DNA from 3 places in the Fusibacter fontis genome. Region 3 is predicted to be linked to each of the others. Evidence: riboswitches for the same ligand, from Rfam matches in the RefSeq annotation. Region 3 holds a riboswitch; each other region holds the start of a gene.
What was found. A riboswitch is a leader RNA that binds a small molecule or an ion and turns the genes downstream of it on or off. The one in region 3 is predicted to bind cyclic di-GMP.
Positions count from the first base shown of each region.

Region 1: linked by a shared signal. The riboswitch ahead of ACZ41W_RS01180 (hypothetical protein) and the one ahead of ACZ41W_RS10415 (InlB B-repeat-containing protein) in region 3 are both predicted to bind cyclic di-GMP.
Region 2: linked by a shared signal. The riboswitch ahead of ACZ41W_RS06845 (transglutaminase-like domain-containing protein) and the one ahead of ACZ41W_RS10415 (InlB B-repeat-containing protein) in region 3 are both predicted to bind cyclic di-GMP.

Region 1 is NZ_AP042445.1:301,046-304,336, forward strand. It holds gene ACZ41W_RS01175 (O-antigen ligase family protein) at 1-1,351, shown strand, start outside; cyclic di-GMP riboswitch class I at 1,476-1,558, shown strand; gene ACZ41W_RS01180 (hypothetical protein) at 1,743-2,213, shown strand; gene ACZ41W_RS01185 (prepilin-type N-terminal cleavage/methylation domain-containing protein) at 2,225-3,291, shown strand, end outside.
Region 2 is NZ_AP042445.1:1,516,845-1,520,135, forward strand. It holds gene typA (translational GTPase TypA) at 1-873, opposite strand, end outside; gene ACZ41W_RS06845 (transglutaminase-like domain-containing protein) at 1,034-1,846, opposite strand; cyclic di-GMP riboswitch class I at 1,858-1,938, opposite strand; cyclic di-GMP riboswitch class I at 2,018-2,098, opposite strand; gene ACZ41W_RS06850 (class D sortase) at 2,223-2,930, opposite strand; gene ACZ41W_RS06855 (ATP-binding protein) at 3,102-3,291, opposite strand, start outside.
Region 3 is NZ_AP042445.1:2,333,871-2,337,161, forward strand. It holds gene ACZ41W_RS10415 (InlB B-repeat-containing protein) at 1-1,941, opposite strand, end outside; cyclic di-GMP riboswitch class II at 1,964-2,047, opposite strand; gene ACZ41W_RS10420 (methyl-accepting chemotaxis protein) at 2,240-3,291, shown strand, end outside.

The sequences.
Region 1 (3,291 bases), 1.3 Mb from region 3:
TATAGGATCTTTATTGATTTCAGCCTTTATGATCTGTTTACTTGGATTTTTTCAGTTTTTTGGTAAAGATTATTTAAATACATGGATTGGCAGACGATTAATTTATCCTTTTCAATATCATTATATTGCTGATTCAAAAACCATTGTTAATGTGGGAAAAGAAATTATTGCAACCATGGGCAATTCGAATTATGTTGGAAGCTATATGGCGATGGTATTTCCTCTAGCGACAGCATTATACTTCGGGATAAAAAGCCGCTTAAAAACAGGATTATTTTCTGTTCTGTTGTTGTTGTTTTTTGCTGTGTGGATTGGATGCAAATCTAGAGCGGGGATGCTAGGTGGCATGATTGCGTTGTTAATTATAATTCTATTCATGAGAAAACAAATTTGTCGTGACAAATTTAAAATATTCATTATTATTCCAATGATTTGTATCGCATTGATGATGAACACGTTTTCAGATGGTTCATTATTCGGAAAAATCAAGAGTTTCAACCCTGACATTGAAAAGACAAGTGATGATCGTTTAATGGTTAAGTCATTTGAATTAAATGATAATTTCGGTAAAATAAAAACCAATCACTATACAATTGCTTTTTCAGTCAATAAGGGATATGTTCATTTTTACAACGATAATAATGTGCAATATGCGAAAGAACACATCAACGAGGATTCGTATTTAATTCATATTGATGATACTGAAACCCTAAAAGTACAAGAAATTGTTTCGTCAAAAAAAACAATTCTTATTACTACTTTGGATAACATAAAACTCAATTGGTATATTAAAGAGGATGTTATACAATTAGGTGGAAAATTAGGCGAATTTCATACAAGTGTATATGAACCTGAAAAATGGGGATTTGAAGGTAGAGAAACTTTTGCGTCGGGTCGTGGGTATATATGGTCGAGATCATTTCCGCTAATTAAGAATAACCTTTGGTTAGGTACAGGACCAGACACGTTTGGAATGTACTTTCCTCAAGAAGATTTTGTGGGGAAAGCCAATTATTTTAGAACCCTTAGTATGGTTGTAGATAAGCCACATAGCTATTACTTACAGTTACTTATTAATACGGGATTAATTTCGCTGATCACTATGTTGATTTTGTTTTTATCTTATATTTTAAAAACGTTTATGCAATTATACACATGTAATTTTACTCAACGTTGTCAGTCCAATATGAATGATTTCTATGCATATGTAGTGGGAATCTTTGCCGCTGTAATTGGTTATCTTATCGCTGCAATATTTAATGATAGTGTTGTTTCTGTAGCTCCGATATTTTGGATCTTATTAGGAATTGGATTTGCATCTCATAGATTAATGAAGTGTAAATGTCTTTAAAATTGCAAAATATGAAAATAAGAACAGCTTGAAATGAGAACATGTAGACAATTTTACACGGATACGATATAATAATGAATATATAAACAATTTAAAAAGGCTTACAATATCAGCCTATTCAACACTATATATTTGGCAAACTATTTGAAAAAATAGGACGCAAAGTTTGAAGTCTAAGGAGTTATCTATGACGGTTCGGCTGCAGTTTGTAAACTGCGGCCTTTTTTATTTTGGATTGTCAATGACAATTCAAGCAAAGTCTGCGTAAGTATTGATTATTTGGATATAATAATGAGTAATAATGTAGTGAAAATTTCACGTTAGAAAGATTTCACCCATGTAAGTTCATATTCACGAGATATGATTGAACACAAATATTCGGGAGGTCCTTTTGAATCGTATGTTAAGCAAGTATAAGAGGATTCAAATATTTTTAAACGAGTCTAAAGGCGGTACTTTAGTATTTATTTTGATGATTTTAATGGTAGTCGGAATATTACTTGCTGCTATTCAAGCTGTTTTTGTCGGCAACTTAAATCAAGCAAAGTCGCAAGAAGAAGATGTTGAAACGTACTATTTAGCATATTCAGGCGCTGAGATGGCATATGCTGCTTTAATTAATAATTCGTTTGAATTAATGAATCGTTTAAAAAACAATACAGTTTCATCTTATACAGAGAACGATATCGCTTTAGGCAATGGTACAATTGATGTGAGTGCTATAAAATCAACTGATTCCGGATTTGTCGATTGGATAAAAATCACTTCAATTGCTACAATGAACGATACAGGAGAAACATATACTCGAATCATGTATTTTGATCCTGCAGATGTGAGCAAGAAAGTTTGGAAAAATAATTAGGAGTGATTTAAATGACAAGAATAAAAGGATTTACTTTAATTGAATTGATTGTTGTTATCGCACTAATTGGAACTGTATTAGCCGTGGGGTTTAACATGTTCATTTTTGCAAATAAAAGCCATGAAATGGTAATTGTTGAAGCAGATATACAGCATAATGTAAGAATTGTAAGCAAAACAATTAATAACATCATTAGAGATTCATCGGGTGTTTTTGTATTGGCGAAAGATTATCCAACGCCTTCAACAAACATAGCAGACTATTTTTCGGATGAATGGAACTACTTAATGATCAATTCCAATAAAACTCAACTTGTTGAGTGGGTTTGGGATGGTACGCAACATGTTCAAAGAGTGCTTGCAACAGCTGAACCAGGAGTAACTTTTGATTTAACTTTTGATAAAGATAATGCGCCGGACGTTGATCGACTGTTGAAGTTTTCATTAGCCGTAAATGTCAATGGCAAAACAAGAACTGTTAGTTCCGAACTTGAAAGTGTCAATACCCTACAGGTCATTGATCGTTCATACGGAAATGTGGCAAATACGCTTGCATATCGTTCAGATCCAAGACTCACTGACGTTGCAGTTGCACAAGCCTCAGTTTCATTTGTCATCGACCGTTCAGGTAGTATGGATTACTCTTTAGGAGCAAGTACGAGACTCAACGTATTAAAGCAGGAAGCTACAAAAATGGTCCAAGGATTAGCGGATAATGAAAACATTTTTTTAAGTGTATCGCCATTTTCGTATAATGCGAACAGTACACTTGGAGATAATAAGAATGTAATGATTAAATTGCAACCTAATGTAAATACATTTATTGGAACGAGTGGCATCATCACAAACTTGACAGCTAATGGTGGTACGAATACAGGTGATGGCATGAGACGCGGATTACGTTCGATTGAAGCATTTAATAACGATCCAACAAATGCCAGCAAAATAACAAAGAATTTTATGATTATACTGGTAGATGGAGACACCAATGTAGAAAGTATTCATCAGTATATTAGTTTTAGAAACTATACGTTTAATGCACCGTTGGCACACACTTATACAAGTGGAACAAATACGTA
Region 2 (3,291 bases), 820 kb from region 3:
ACAAATCGTCTCACCAATAGAGATATTGTCGATTCCGGCAATAACCACCATATCACCCGCTATAGCTTCTGATACTTCACGTTTGTGTAAACCTTCATACACGTATAATTTGGATATTTTTGCACGTTCTTGTACGCCTTCGCTTTTGCATACAATCACTTGATCCCCTTGTTTAATGGTGCCTCTTGTCACACGACCAATACCTAAACGTCCCACATAATCATCATAATCAAGGGATGATATTTGCATTTTCAAAGGCTCTGACGGATCTTCAGAATAAGGCTTCACGTGGTCTAAAATCAAATCAAATAGTGGGGATAAATCATTGCTTTCATCTTCAAGCGATAATTTCGCAATCCCTTCTTTTGCAATACCATATACAATTGGGAATTCTAATTGTTCATCATTGGCATTTAACTCTACAAATAAGTCAAATGCTAAATCGACAACTTCTTCTGCTCTTTGGTCTTTTTTATCAATTTTGTTAATAAAGAGGATAGGTCTTAATCCCCTTTCCAATGATTTCTTTAAAACAAATCTTGTTTGTGGCATAGGGCCTTCACTTGAATCCACTAATAGGATTACGGTATCCACGGTTTTCATGATGCGCTCTACTTCTGATGAGAAGTCCGCATGGCCTGGTGTATCCACTATATTAATTTTATGATTTTTATACATAATCGAGCAGTTTTTTGAATAGATTGTAATGCCGCGTTCTCTTTCAAGATCATTGCTATCCATGACGCAATCCGGTACAACTTCATTCTCTCTAAAAACATTATTTTGACTCAAAAACGCATCGACTAAAGTTGACTTTCCTGCATCGACGTGTGCGATAACAGCGATATTGATAATTCCATTACTTTGTGACATTCATATTCTCCTAACTGATTCTAAAAAAAAAATTCAACTTTATAATTCTATCCTATTTTCACATGAAATGATATGAATTATTGACAATTTACAAAAAATTAAAAAAAAAGCACCCCTATAAACAGTTTTATAAAGATGCTTTGTTTCAAAATAAAATTATTTAATATATTTTAGTCACAGTATACTCTTCACTCGATTTGTAGATTTGTGAACCCTTTTTGAGTTCACCTTTCGTACTATCAACTGTAGAGTCAATTGTTTTCCAGCTGCCGTTTACATATACTGCATTCCATGCGTGGTACACGCTACCCGTCGTAGTGCTATACCCCTTAATCAATTGAGTCGGTATACCTACACTGCGCGACATCGCTGCAAAAACCGCTGCATAATCGTAACATATACCTGAATGTGAACGCATTAACTCGTCAACATTTGGAATATAGCCAGACGAAACTGTTTTAGCTTTATTATAATCATACGAAAACTGTTGAGTGACATAACGGTAAATGGCTAAGACTTTTTCTTCATCTGTTTTCGCATCACGTGTCAACGATTGAGCGAGTTCGACAACTGTTGAACTACCTTCCCAATTAATATCTTGAATGCTATTTAAAAATACTGAATTTGAATCTTCGAGATTTAAGTCAATTGTAGCTTGAGATAACTCCTTGTACTTGGTTCCACTGATTTGTTCCATGATTCGAACTTGATACACACCATTTCCCATTTGCAGTGGGAATTGAACAGGTTGCGTCGTGTTTAGTGGATACGTATACCTTGTTCCATCTTTTTCAATCAAGACCACGTTTTTAGTCTGACTCAATTGAGACATTTGAATCTTTACAACTCCCTTTGAATGAAGTGCTTCAATCAAAATCTCATCAGAAGCATAAGAGGGAACGACAACTGCTACTTGAACAATTAGTAAAACTAATGCAAACAAGCAGACTGTAAAACGGTTAAATCGTTTCATATTGCTCTCCTTTCGGTAGCGCGGCTGCCATTCTTTCGAAAGGCCCTATGGCTTTGCGTCCCATCGTTTCCAATGGTTTGCTATTATCGTTGAAGAGACTATCTTTCACGTATTCAATTTTCAGTTTTCAATTTTTAGCTTTTAGTTTTCAAAAAATAGAAAAACTTTCCATTCGGTAGCGCGGCTGCCATTCTTTCGAAAGGCCCTATGGCTTTGCGTCCCACCGTTTCCAATGGTTTGCCGTTATCGTGAAAAGATACTTCTTCACTAAGTGTTACTTACATTATAGCATGTGTACTTCAAAAAACTATTAAATAATCATGACAAATGGCGAAACCAACGAGATTTTCACCCTGATATTTTCACACTGATATTTCTACGGATTTTGTAGCGCATGAATAATGAGTCGATGCGTCGGGTTTTTAACAGGATCACAAGTGACCAATGTTAAAATCTTATCCTTTCCATTGCTATTTAATACAGAAACATCTTCCGGTTCAACAATATGCACTTTATAAACGGTGTATTTATAGATTTTTTCTTTTGTGACAATTTCAATCACGTCACCATTTTTAATTTCATTGAGACGATTAAAAAACACACCATAAGAGCGACCGCGGTGACCTGCGATTGAAACATTTCCCACTTCGCCAAATGCACTACTACCTTTAATAATGGCTGCACCACGATTTAGATTTTTCTCCGTCGCGCCTACTAACACTGGCATCAAAACATCAATCTTTTTGATTTTTATCTTGGCAACAACGCTTTTGTCTACTACAGGTGCTTTCTTTTCTGTCGTTCCCTCGGAGGTTCCTTCTGAAGTAGCGGTTGTTTGATTTTCTGTTTCAGTTGTTCCATCTGTTTCTGCAGCATTTGAGCTACTATAAATATCTTCGAGTCCGATATAATCTGATGCTACTTCTTCAGGTGCGTTGATACTGAGTTCGAGCTCATCATCAAACGCAGCAAGCAGTTTTTGCTGCCAATAATAAGCATAGATTCGATCATAAATAGGAAAAGCAGCCACTGCGATTCCGACAATGATTAATACTGTCGAAATGATTTTTCTTTTTTTACTCATAGCTCTCTCCTCTATCAATCTAAATGACTATAGCCATCTAAAAAAAACAGTAAAACGCCCGAACCGATTCCAAAAACACTAAGAGCGATGCGTATCGAAGCGTCTATTTCGATATAATTAGTCAAAATAACAAATAATATAGATACAACAATTACCTGAATACCCATTTTTCTAAAATTCAATTGGCACCTCAGAACTTTTAACTTTTATTTCTTCTAATCCTTCTGCAATGTATTCTCGAAGCCAAGTAATGACATCGATGTTGCTAATTGGAACGCCATTTAATAGCTTTTTAATTTCCTTTGTATTGAGCGTAAAGGAAGCACCATTATAAGTATGCGTATAGATTAAATCCATTTGA
Region 3 (3,291 bases):
GGCTGGCGTTTCATTTAAAGTATAGTTTGGAAATACTTTTGGACTGGTTGTATATGGTGTTCCAATCTGACCAGTAATTGTTTCTGGTGCAACGATATCCATTCCATTGTGCGTCCAATGGATGCTCACTGTACCATTTACAATTGGTACTGGTACAAAATGAGCGGTATAAGTGATGTCTCTATTTCCCATAACTGCAGTCATGGTCGCTTGATCACTTGTGTAAGCTGCATCGGTTTCATAATCCAGTTGAATTTGGACTTGTGAACCAACGGAAACAGGCATCTCTATTTCAGGGATTTCAATGACTTCCCATGACCAATGACTAAACAGATATCCGGTATTTGGTACAGCTGAAATGGTATAGGTTTCTCCTTCCATGTAGACGCCACTACCACTCAATGTACCGGTTCCAATAGGTTCATCGATTAATGTCACATTGTGTTTTGGAATTTCTCTGAAGTGTGCTGTATAAATCACACCTCGTTCTCCCATGACATCGGATAATGTTGGGTTATCATTTTCATTTGGAATGGGTTCTGAACCCGTATCAAGTGTTGAATACTCACTTGTTTCTTTCGGTTCAATGATTTCTTCTTCATAAACCCAAGTCCATTTCACAAATTCATACCCTGTGTTTGGAGTAGCAGTTAATGTATATGTTTCACCAGGGTAGTAGAGTCCAGCACCAGTTAAATTCCCACCTTCCATTGGATCTGCGATGGTTTCAACATTATAACCTTGGATTGGTTCAAAAATAGCGGTTCCATTTAAATCATACCATGGCATAATGAGTGTCAATGGATTGTCGTATACAACCCAAGGATTGCCTGGAATTGGAGGTACTGGAGGAGGCGTTGATCCACCGTCTAACAAGACGACAAATGGATTTTCATCAAATTCCCATCTGACAAATTGATACCCTCTGTTTGGTGTAGCTGTCATAGTGACGGTTTCGCCATCTTCATATATACCAGATGTTTCTGCAGTTCCAGAGCCCTCTGGAGAAACAGAAAGGTTTAGATGATACTCAAGAAGTTCATACATATGTGTGGTTACGATAATATCATAACTTGGAACGGTGATTTCAAAAGAATTTGGATATGACCAATAATTGGAATTTTTCATTGGTTCAATCCCACTGTTAATCGTAATCATCGGCTGTGGTTCAACCGAATAATATTGAAACCAATAACCATTTTCAGGTATCACTGTAATGGTAATTCGTTCGCCTTCAGGATAATACCCATTTCCTCCGACGATTTGTGCAGTTCCTTCAGGGTCGACAACTGTCTGGACATGTCGCATTGGAATTGGTTCGAAATTCGCTGTTAATGAGAGATCATGGTTTGGCATTCCAATATTTAGAGTGCTATTTGTTGAAAAAACAGTTGTTGTTCCTGTTTCAGTCCAGTTGACAAATCGTGCACTTTCGAGCGGATTTGCAATAAGCGTTATTGGACTGTCGTAAGGATACTCATCTGCTGGAGTTCCCGTAACTGTTCCTAGATTCAAATCATTTGAACCATAAGTCAATGTGTAATACTCCATGTTAAACACTGCTTTAAAATCTAGTGGAGATACTGCTGGTAGTGTTAAGTCACTTGTTCCATCTGGATGATTGGATATTTCAATTCCATTAAAAAATCGATCCATCTCAGTAATTGAATGGTAATTACTGCTCATTGGTAACTTCATTTCCCAGTGATCAAAAGAATATCCAATGGCTGGTTGTGCGGTTAAGTGACAAATTGAAAAAAGATTCCACATACCCGCACCTGAGACTGTACCACCATTTGATGGTTCTGCAATTGCTGATATTAAAACTTGCGGAATCGGGATTGGGCCACAATCCGTTTCTTCAGCAAATGTGTACGATTGTCCCCCGACAATCAACATCAAGCTGAGTAAAATCATTACAAATTTTTTACCTACTTTCATAACATACTCCTCTCTTTAATGACTAAAGAAAGGCCGGTTGCACTATTTGCTCCACAGTATTCAAGTGCCCATTTTAGAAAACTGTTTCATCACATCCTCCTTATACAAAGTAAAACATCTAAAACAAAACAAACCATCGACGATCCATTCCTCAGTCCTCGACGTTTAATTTATACCTTGTTTAAAGTGATACAAACGCTTGTGGATAATGTCACGCGTGACACTGTCATTTAACTGTACTTTGTTATTCTTTTCTCTCTTCGGGTATAATACCATCGATGAATTCAAGGAGGTCACTGTGAAAATCTTAAAAAATGAAACGAGTATCCGCTTTCGAATGATAACTGTAACTGCTATCATCATAGTGATTGTTACAGTTGCTTTAATTGCTAGTCATTATCGAGATTCTATGGCCCTTGTCAAAGAAACTGCCATTTCAAGAGCTGTTCAAGTAAAAAATTTTATAGCACCTGAAGTTGAACAATCCTTAGAGGATTATGTTGAAATTGCCACGGCTGGCGATTCAACTTCAGATATTTATACTCAAATAAAATCAAAAATTGAAACCATTCAAGGTGTGACAGGGGCAAAATTCGTCTATCTGTCCCTTAAACTTGAAGGACAATGGATTTATTTTGCAGATGGCTATGAAGCTGGAAATCCGCTTTTTACGCCCCTTTCTACGCCAGTAGAATCTGACTATGAATCTATCTATGAAATGCTTGAAACCTCCGGAGAAGAAATCCCTGGAAAATACGAAAATGGCGACTTTGGAAGGCTCATGAGCAGTTATTTTCCAGTAAAAGATGATAGTGGACGTGTGGTCGCTGTTATAGGTACGGATTTTGATATTGAACAAAATTACCAGTTTTTTATTAAGCAATTTATTAGAAGTCTTATTATTTCACTTGTTTTAATGCTATCCACAATATTTGTCATCGATCTATTTATTCGAAAATGGATTACGTTGCCTTTACAGACCATGCTGACGGCGACAACTGCTATTTCAAATGGAGATCTTCAAAGCAGTATGCCCGATATCGGCAAAGGTGAAGTGCTTAAATTATCTGCCTCTATTCAGCAGATGCAGCATCAGCTACGCTCAATTGCCATACAAATTCAGCAAACCGCTTCACAGGTTTCAGAAGGTGCTGCACATCTAAGTGAGATGAGTTTGCAACTTTCTCAAGATGCCAGTGAACAGTCCCATGCAGCAGCAGGCATCACGACTTCTATTGCACAGCTTGAAAGGGATGCAAGGCGAAGCGCTGAAAACGCTTCAAATGGGCTAATGCTTTCAGAAAATGCCATTTCTGAAGTGATAAGTGGGACAAACGGTGCTTCCCAACT